Regions from separate parts of the Streptomyces sp. NPDC002403 genome, predicted to be linked through region 1. Evidence: riboswitches for the same ligand, from Rfam matches in the RefSeq annotation. Region 1 holds a riboswitch; each other region holds the start of a gene.
What was found. A riboswitch is a leader RNA that binds a small molecule or an ion and turns the genes downstream of it on or off. The one in region 1 is predicted to bind cobalamin.
Positions count from the first base shown of each region.

Region 2: linked by a shared signal. The riboswitch ahead of ACWCPY_RS05525 (CbtB domain-containing protein) and the one ahead of ACWCPY_RS13360 (ABC transporter substrate-binding protein) in region 1 are both predicted to bind cobalamin.
Region 3: linked by a shared signal. The riboswitch ahead of ACWCPY_RS03140 (prenyltransferase/squalene oxidase repeat-containing protein) and the one ahead of ACWCPY_RS13360 (ABC transporter substrate-binding protein) in region 1 are both predicted to bind cobalamin.
Region 4: linked by a shared signal. The riboswitch ahead of cobN (cobaltochelatase subunit CobN) and the one ahead of ACWCPY_RS13360 (ABC transporter substrate-binding protein) in region 1 are both predicted to bind cobalamin.

Region 1 covers NZ_JBSFBQ010000009.1:60,803-62,994, reverse strand. Annotated here, with positions in the region: gene ACWCPY_RS13365 (beta-ketoacyl-[acyl-carrier-protein] synthase family protein) at 1-740, shown strand, start outside; cobalamin riboswitch at 820-1,009, shown strand; gene ACWCPY_RS13360 (ABC transporter substrate-binding protein) at 1,045-2,112, shown strand; gene ACWCPY_RS13355 (FecCD family ABC transporter permease) at 2,109-2,192, shown strand, end outside.
Region 2 covers NZ_JBSFBQ010000003.1:197,245-199,436, reverse strand. Annotated here, with positions in the region: gene ACWCPY_RS05530 (CbtA family protein) at 1-631, opposite strand, end outside; gene ACWCPY_RS05525 (CbtB domain-containing protein) at 659-877, opposite strand; adenosylcobalamin (AdoCbl) riboswitch at 881-1,029, opposite strand; gene ACWCPY_RS05520 (histidine phosphatase family protein) at 1,137-1,739, shown strand; partial or broken gene ACWCPY_RS05515 (glycoside hydrolase family 16 protein) at 1,930-2,192, shown strand, end outside.
Region 3 covers NZ_JBSFBQ010000002.1:145,405-147,596, forward strand. Annotated here, with positions in the region: gene ACWCPY_RS03140 (prenyltransferase/squalene oxidase repeat-containing protein) at 1-1,074, opposite strand, end outside; cobalamin riboswitch at 1,185-1,318, opposite strand; gene ACWCPY_RS03145 (DinB family protein) at 1,424-1,993, shown strand; gene ACWCPY_RS03150 (MBL fold metallo-hydrolase) at 2,044-2,192, opposite strand, start outside.
Region 4 covers NZ_JBSFBQ010000003.1:238,440-240,631, forward strand. Annotated here, with positions in the region: gene cobG (precorrin-3B synthase) at 1-543, opposite strand, end outside; adenosylcobalamin (AdoCbl) riboswitch at 644-724, shown strand; gene cobN (cobaltochelatase subunit CobN) at 812-2,192, shown strand, end outside.

The sequences.
Region 1 (2,192 bases):
GTTCGTCCGGCGCCACCGCGCTGTCCGTCGCCCGCGACCTCCTGGTCACCGGGCAGTGCGACATCGCGATCGCCGGAGCCACCGAGTCGATCGTCTACCCGGTCGCCATGGCCGGGTTCGCCCGGTCCGGCGCCGGGGCCCGGAAGAACGGCGACCCGGCCGGGCTCTGCCGTCCCTTCGCGGCGGACCGGGCCGGACTGGTCATGGGCGAGGGCGCGGCCGTCATGGTGCTGGAACGGACACAGGACGCCCGGGCCCGGGGCGCGGCCCCACGGGCACTGCTCGCCGGCACCGGCGCCACCACCGACGCCCACCACCCCATCAGCCCGCATCCCTCCGGCGCGGTCGCCCAGGCGGCGGTGGAGGCCGCGCTGCGCGACGCGGGCTGGGCGGCCGAGGACGTCGAGCACGTCAACGCGCACGGCACCGCGACCCCGGTCAACGATGCCGCCGAGGCAGCCCTGATCGCCCGGGTCTACCCGCACCGGCCCCCCGTCACCGCCCCCAAGGGCGTACTGGGGCACTGTATGGGGGCGGCCGGAGCGATCGAGGCCGGACTCACCGTCCTCACGCTCCAGCGCGGAGTCGTCCCACCGATCGCCAACCTGGACGCCCCGGCGCCCGAGTTCGACATCGAATGCGTCACCAAGCAACCGCTGCGGCAGCCCATCCGGCGTGCCGTCAGCCATTCCTTCGGCTTCGGCGGACACAACGCCGTGATCGCTTTTCAGCGTCCGTAGGCATCCGGCAGGTGGTGCGACGGGAAACACCGCCCGGCGTACCACCGGCCACACCCCTCATGAGCTGCGCAGAGGCTCGTGATAGCTTGCCGGGGCCAGTCGAACTCCACGTAAGGGGTCAGGGAATCCGGTGCGAATCCGGAACTGACGCGCAGCGGTGAGGGGGACGGGCGGGGCCACGGCCACTGGGACCACCCGCGGGTGTCCTGGGAAGGCGTCCCGTCCGAAGGAACCCGAGTCCGAAGACCTGCTGGTACCCGCGGCCCGGTACCGGGCCGCGGACTCCGTACAGCGGGCTCCGCGCATGAGCCCCGAGACGCAGAGGGACTCCGTGCCGTCCATAGCCAGCCCTGTCCGCACCATGGCCCTGCTCTCGGCGGGGCTCGTCCTGCTGACCGCCTGCTCCGGCGGAGCCGGTGACTCCGCCGCGAAACCGGGGCCCGCGCACGGATACCCGGTGACACTGAAGAACTGCGGACGCACCGTCACCGTCGAAGCCGCGCCACGCCGCGCCGTCCCGGTGGACCAGGGATCGACGGAGATCCTGCTCTCCCTCGGCCTCGCCGACCGGCTGGCAGCCACCGCCACCTGGACCGACCCGGTGATGAAGGGCCTGGAGAAGGCCAACGACGGGGTGCCCAGGATCTCGGACAACCGGCCGTCCTCGGAGAAGGTCCTCGACCGCGAGCCCGATTTCGTCAGCGCGTCGTTCGCATCGACACTCGCCAAGGGTGGCGTCGCACCGCGCGAACAGTTCGAGGAACTCGGCGTCCCCACCTACGTCTCGCCCGCCGACTGCACCGGCAAGGACAACAGCAAGGGCGGCGACGGCTCCCGTACCGCGCGGCTGACCATGGACAGCGTCTACGGCGAAGTGCGCGATCTGGCCCGGGTGTTCGGCGTACCGGAGCGCGGCGACGCGCTCGTGGCACAGCTGCGGGCCCGGGTGAAGAAGGCGGCCGAGGGCATCGACGCCTCCGGAGCCACCCTCCTGTACTGGTTCTCCGACTCCAAGTCCCCGTACCTGGCCGGCTGCTGCGGAGCGCCCGGAATCATCACCGAGGAGCTCGGCGCGAAGAACGTCTTCGACGACACCCACGAGGAATGGCCCCAGATCAGCTGGGAGACCGTCGCCGACCGCAACCCCGATGTCCTGGTCATCGGCGACCTGACCCGCAGGGCCCAGACCGCCGAGAGCGCCGCGAAGAAGATCGAGTTCCTGGAGTCCAACCCGGTCACGAAGAACATGGACGCCGTCAGACACAAGCGGTACGTCCTGCTCAGCGGACAGTCCATGAACCCGTCCATCCGGACGGTCGAGGGCGTCGAACGCGTCGCCGCCGGGCTGCGCCGGTTCGGGTTCGCCGGGTGACGGGGACCGAACACGGCACCGCGGTGGCCGCGCCACCGGACCCCGGCACCTGCGCTGGTGCCGTGAAGGACGTACGGAGG
Region 2 (2,192 bases), on a different contig from region 1:
TCAGCCGGAACTCCCACAGCAGGGTGGCCGGGAAGTCCTTGCCGACCTCGTTGAACGAGGGCAGGAACGCGTAGGCGAGGCCGATCACCAGGACGTATCCGGCGGACGCCGCGATCGTCGCGTTCCAGTTGCCCAGACGGGGAGCCAGCCGTCTGCCGAGCATGACCGCGGCGACGGCCAGCAGCACGCTCAGGGCCACCATCAGGAAGAACAGAGCGGTACGCCGGCCGATGGTGTCGGGGTTGCCGACGGCCGGCGGGTTGGCCGGGTACTTCAGGAACGGCACGACGTACACCGTCAGCAGCGCCGCGCCCGCGATCAGTGCGGCCGTGGCCCGTGGGCCGAACCTGCCGATCCGGCCGAGGGCGTAGCAGAAGACAAGGGCGGCGATGCCGCCGATCGCCACACCGAAGACCAGCACACCGGTGGCGAGGCCGGCGGTGGACTGCATGGTGCGGCTGACCAGCTCCTCGCCGCCGTCGTGGTGATGACTGTGCGACTCCTCCAGGGCGATGGCCGCGTCCACACGCGACTCACCGAGGAAGAAGGCGACGAGCAGGGCGAGCACACCCGCGACGAGGCCGGCCAGCATGCCGCGCACGAGCAGGGCTCTGACAGATATGGAGTTCATGGGGCTTCCCCTGGATCGGACGGTACGTCAGTGGCAGGGGAAACCGAGGAGGTGGCGGCCGTCGTGGACCCACTCGTGGACACCTTCGCCGGAGATGACCGCGGTGGCGCCCTGCTCGGCGCCGACGAAGTACAGCAGTACGAGCATGAGGATGCCGAAGAAGACCGCCCAGGGGGCAATGGCCTTCAGGGAGATGGGGGTGATCGCCGGTACGGCGGTGGTGGCGGGGGCAGCGGTCTGTGCCATGGCAGAACCTCCTGAGGGAACACGCGTCCCGATCGTGGTGCCTGAGACGTGGGTGCTGGGTCTGACTTCCCGCACAGGTACGGGTTCACAGTGGCGCGACCGTGCCGGATTCTCACCGGACTTCCGTCACACCCACGTCATGTTGGCCGTGACCATACCGCTTGGGGACAGGTGCCGCCATGGTGCCGGCAACCGGGCCGGCCGGCCCTGATGCCATGGTGGGCACGGAGGGGCCGGAGTTCAGGGAGTTGACTGGGTCATGGCAGTACAGGTGATGTTGATCTCACCGGCGCTCAACGCCGCGCTGCGCGAGGCGCGCTTCGACGGCGACGCACCGCTCGACGCGGCCGGGGTCCGCCGGGCCCGGGCCGCCGCGGCGGCGGTGCCCGGGGCCGACCGGCTGCTGCGCGGACCGTCCGGGCGGTGCGCCGCGACCGCCGAGGCGCTGGGGCTGTGCGCCGAGGCCGAACCGGCTGTCCGTGGCTGGGACATGGGCCGGTGGAGCGGTCGACGGCTTGCCGCGGTGAGCGCGGCCGAGCCGGAGGGTGTGTCGGCCTGGCTGACCGATCCTTCGGCGGCTCCCCACGGCGGCGAGTCGCTGCTGGAGCTCTGCGCCCGGGCCGGGCGCTGGCTGGAGACACTGGCGTCCACCGAGGAGGTGGCGGGCGCGGAGGGTCGCCGCGTGCTGGGCGTCGTGGAGCCGGCGGTGGTGCGGGCCGTGATCGTGGGGGCGCTCGACCTGCCGCCGGAGGCGTTCTGGCGGCTGGATGTCGCCCCGCTGACGCTGACCGGACTCAGCGGGCGGTCCGGCCGGTGGAACCTGCGGTGCGGACAACCGCTGTCCCCGGCGCCGGCCGAATGATCCCGTCCGATCGTGTACGGACCCGCCGTTGGATCCAAGAACTGTGGTCCGTACCAAGGTCTTGACACGGTGTTGCTTCACTTCTTAAATCGCATACAGAACCAAGACCTCTCCCTGCTCCCCCCACAGCGGCCGCTTGTCAGTTTCATGACAATTACCGGCCGCTCCGTTCCGCACGGGAAGGACCCCCATGACCTCCCCCCATCTCCCCCGGCGCCTGCTCACGGCCGCGCTCTGCACACTCTCCGCGCTCGCCCTCGTCCCGGCCTCCTCCGGCCTCGCGGCCGGGGTGCCCGCACCCGGGCCGCGTACCGCCACGACGACGGCGGCCGCGACCTTCACCGACGACTTCGACGGCCCCGCGGGCTCCGCCGTGGACGGCGCCAAGTGGCAGATCGAGACCGGTGACAACGTCAACAACCACGAACGGCAGTACTACACGGCCGGGAACCG
Region 3 (2,192 bases), on a different contig from region 1:
CAGCCGGGCGACCAGGTCGACGCCGCCGAAGTCCCGGGCGTCGTCGCCGGTCGAGTGGGCGGCCAGGATCAGCTGGGCGTAGGCGGCCGGGCCGCTCCGGGCGGCCCAGTCCGCGGAGTTCTTCTTCAGCCAGCCGATGGCCCCGGCCGCCTTGTCCTGGTGGCCGGAGGCGGACAGGGCGACGACCGCGTCGGCGGTGTTGCCGAAGTCGGGCTGCGGGGTGGTGTCGGTGGCACCGGGCATCGGCGCCAGGTCCAGGTGGTTTCCGCCGGCGAGGGCGCCGACGAGGTAGTGGGCGCCGTTCTGGGCGGCCTGCTCGGGCGTGAGGCCGGAGCCCGGGTGGCAGCCGGGCGCCTTGCCCGCGGCGTTGTTCCCGACGGCCATCGCCTTGCCCATCGTGCCGAGCACGGCGGCCGCGGTGGCATCCGCGTTCGCGGTGAGCTTCCCCTTCTTGTCGGGCTGGTACGCGAAGGCACCGCCGTCCTTGCCGCCGCACGGGATCGCGAGCGCGAGCAGTGGGTCGTAGGGGGTCTTCCCGCCGGGGGTCGTGATGTCCGCGAGCCGCTGCCCCTGCCGGGCGAGGGCGCCGATCACCAGGGAGGTGGAGTTGGCGTCGCTGGGCGCTTTGGCGGTGTAGCCCCAGCCGCCGTCCTCGTTCTGCACGGACTTCAGCCAGCGCACCGAGTCGTTCACGGTCTCCCGGTGCCCGCCGACCTCGACCAGCGCCTGGGCGGCGGCCGCGGTGGCGTTGGTGTCCCGCACCGTCTTCGCGTCGCACGGCTTGGAGACATCGGGCCGGAACGCGGCGTAGGAGCCGTCGGCGCACTGCTGGGAGACCAGCCAGTCCACCGACTTCGCGGCCGGAGTGACCCCTTCCAGCCGCTGGGCGAGGAAGGACATCGACTGCCGCCACACCCCGTCGTAGGTGGGGTCGCCCGTGCCGTACAGCCCGGCGGGCAGTGCGGCGGACGGCGAGGGCGAGGGGGACGGCGCTGCGACCGCGACCGGCGCTGCGGCCGCGCAGAGCACGGCGGCGGTGGCGGCGAGCGTCGCTGCGCTGCGGCGTACGGTCATGGCGGGCGGGGCCTCTCCTGCGGGGTGAACCGGGCACAGGCACGCTCAGGCACCAGGCTCCGGCTCCGTATACCTCGACGGTGCCGACCACCGGTGGGTCCGGTGGTCCGAGCCGGTCACGACCGCGGACAGGGCATTCCGACTCACCGTCTCCCAGACGGTTCACGGCTGCGTGGTCAGTGCCGGATTCGCACCGGCTTCCCCCTGAACGGGCATGATGACGACCCGCACACTCTACCGGGCGGGCCCGGCCGGGCCCGGGGCGGCTTCGGCCCGCCGGCGACGCGGAACACCCACCGGAGGGCAACGGGGGAAACCCACTGGCGAGTTCGGCCCCGAACGGACGACCATGTCCCGCATGAGCGATCAACCCGCACGCTGGACCCAGGCGACCGTCTACCCCGACATGTGGGCGGACCCGGACGACGACCCCCGCAGCAAGGAGGGCACGAACCCGGAGGGCGAGCTCGCGACGCTCGCGGAGTATCTCAACGACTACCGGCTGACCCTGCGGATGAAGTGCGACGGCCTGGACGCGGAGCAGCTGGCCCGCCGCTCGGTCCCGCCGTCGACGCTGTCACTGCTCGGCCTCCTGCGCCACCTCGCCGAGGTGGAGCGGGACTGGCGCAACTGGATCACCGACGGCGAACCGCTGCCCAAGCTGTACGGCAAGCGTGACGCGGACTTCGACGGAGCCGTCGCCGACCAGGCCGTGGTCGACGCCGCCTACGCCGACCTGGAACGCGAGCAGGCCGCGACCGACGCCGCGCTGGCCGGCCACCCGGACCTGGGCGAGCGGCTGGGGAAGGACCGGATCTCCGTCCGGGAGCTGCTGGTGCACAGGATCGAGGAGTACGCCCGGCACTGCGGGCAGGCCGACCTGCTGCGCGAGTGCATCGACGGACGGGTGGGCCAGTGATGCCCGGCCGGTGAGCCGAACCGCGCGGGGCGGAGCGGCCCGCCCCGCACTCACACGGCCGTGTACGTCACCGGCTCGCTCCCCGGCACCGCCTCCGCGCGCCCGAGCTTCACCAGCCGCCGCAGATGGGCCTCCGCCTCCGAGACGGCGATGTTCCGGGAACCGTGCGGGATCTGCTCCCAGGGCCGGTTCCACTCCA
Region 4 (2,192 bases), on a different contig from region 1:
CGCCGTCCCGTCGTCCTGCGCCAGCAGCGTCACATCGCCGCCCAGCGCGTCCACATCGCCACGGCCGTCGTCGAGTACGAACAGGAACCTGCCCGACAGACCCGCCGTCCCTCCGCCCGCGCACAGCAGCGCGTCCAGTTCGGAAAGCCAGGGGCCGACGTCCCGCGCGCCCCGGCCGTCGAGTCCCGAGAGCGGTGAAGCCACGATGTTGCGTATCCGCTCGTGCCGAGCGGAGGGCAACAGCCCCGCCTCTCCCAGCCGGTCGGCCAGTTCGGCTCCGCAGTCCGGACCCAGCCCGCGCAACTGGACGTTGCCGCGCGATGTGAGATGCAACTCACCATCGCCCAGACTCTCCGACAGCGCCCCCAGGGCTTCTGCCTGCACCGCCGTCAGCAGACCGCCGGGAACCCGGACACGGGCCAGCCGGCCGTCGTCCGCCCGGTGCAGCCGAAGCGTGCCGGGGCAGGCGTCACCGCGGTCCCGGGCAGAGGCGTCTCCCGGCGGTGAAGGCGAAGTGGCAGGTCGGGGCATGGCGGCGAGCATACCGACCATCCGACCGGATCCGTATGTCCTCCATCGGTTGACCGGCCCTTACTATGCCTACTGACGAGCCATCCGGCACGTCGTCGCCACAGACGGCGACAGGGGAGGAAGTCCGGTGCGATTCCGGCACGGTCCCGCCACTGTGAGCCCGGCCACGGCCTGGCAAGTCAGGAACTCCCTTCCCCGAACACTCGAACCCGTTCGAGCAGGGGAGCCTCATTCCGACACCGCCCGGGGCGTGGACACCCCGAGGAAGGCCCGACGCTGCATGATCCTGCTCCTGTCGACGTCCGACACCGACCTGCTCAGTGCCCGCGCCTCGGACGGCCCGGTCCCCTACCGCTACGCCAACCCCTCCCGGCTCCCGCTCCAGGACCTGCCCGAGCTGCTCGACGGCGTCGACCTCGTCGTCGTACGCCTCCTCGGCGGCGTACGCGCCTGGCAGGACGGCCTCGACCAAGTCCTCGCCACCGGACGCCCCGTCGTCGTCCTCACCGGCGAACAGGCCCCCGACGCCCAGCTGATGGCCGCCTCCACGGTCCCCATCGGCATCGCCGCCGAGGCCCACGCCTACCTGGCCCACGGCGGCCCCGCCAACCTGGACCAGCTCGCCCGCTTCCTCTCCGACACCGTGCTGCTCACCGGCCACGGCTTCGCACCGCCCGCCCCGGCACCCTCCTGGGGCCCGCTGGAGCGCACCCCCCGGCGCACCGACGGCCCGGTCGTCGCCGTGCTCTACTACCGCGCCCACCACATGAGCGGCAACACCGCGTTCGTCGAGGCGCTCTGCCGTGCCGTCGAGGACGCCGGCGCCCGCGCGCTGCCGCTGTACGTCGCCTCGCTGCGCACCCCCGAGGCCGAACTCATCGAAGAGCTGCGCGCCGCCGACGCGATCGTGACCACCGTCCTCGCCGCGGGCGGCACCCGGCCCGCCGAGGCCTCGGCAGGCGGCGACGACGAGTCCTGGGACGCGGGCGTCCTCAGCGGCCTCGACGTACCCATCCTGCAGGCCCTCTGCCTCACCGGTTCACGCACCGACTGGGAGGACAACGACGAGGGCGTCTCCCCGCTCGACGCCGCCAGCCAGATCGCGGTCCCCGAGTTCGACGGCCGCCTGATCACCGTGCCGTTCTCGTTCAAGGAGATCGACGAGGACGGCCTGCCCGCGTACGTCGCCGACACCGAGCGCGCCGCCCGCGTCGCCGGGATCGCCGTGCGCCACGCCCGGCTGCGCCACATCCCGGCCGCCGAGAAGCGGATCGCGCTCGTCCTGTCCGCGTACCCGACCAAGCACTCCCGGATCGGCAACGCCGTCGGCCTCGACACCCCGGCCAGCGCCGTCGCCCTGCTGCGCCGACTCCGCGCCGAGGGATACGACTTCGGCACGCGGGAAGTCCCCGGCCTCGTGTCGGGCGACGGCGACGAGCTGATCCGCGCGCTGATCGAGGCGGGCGGCCACGACCAGGAGTGGCTCACCGAGGAGCAGCTGGCCCGCAACCCGGTCCGCATCCCGGCCGCCGACTACCGGCGCTGGTACGCGACCCTCCCGGCCGAGCTCCGCGAAGCCGTCGAGCGGCACTGGGGCCCCGCCCCGGGCGAGATGTTCGTGGACCGGTCGGCCAACCCGGACGGCGACATCGTGCTCGCCG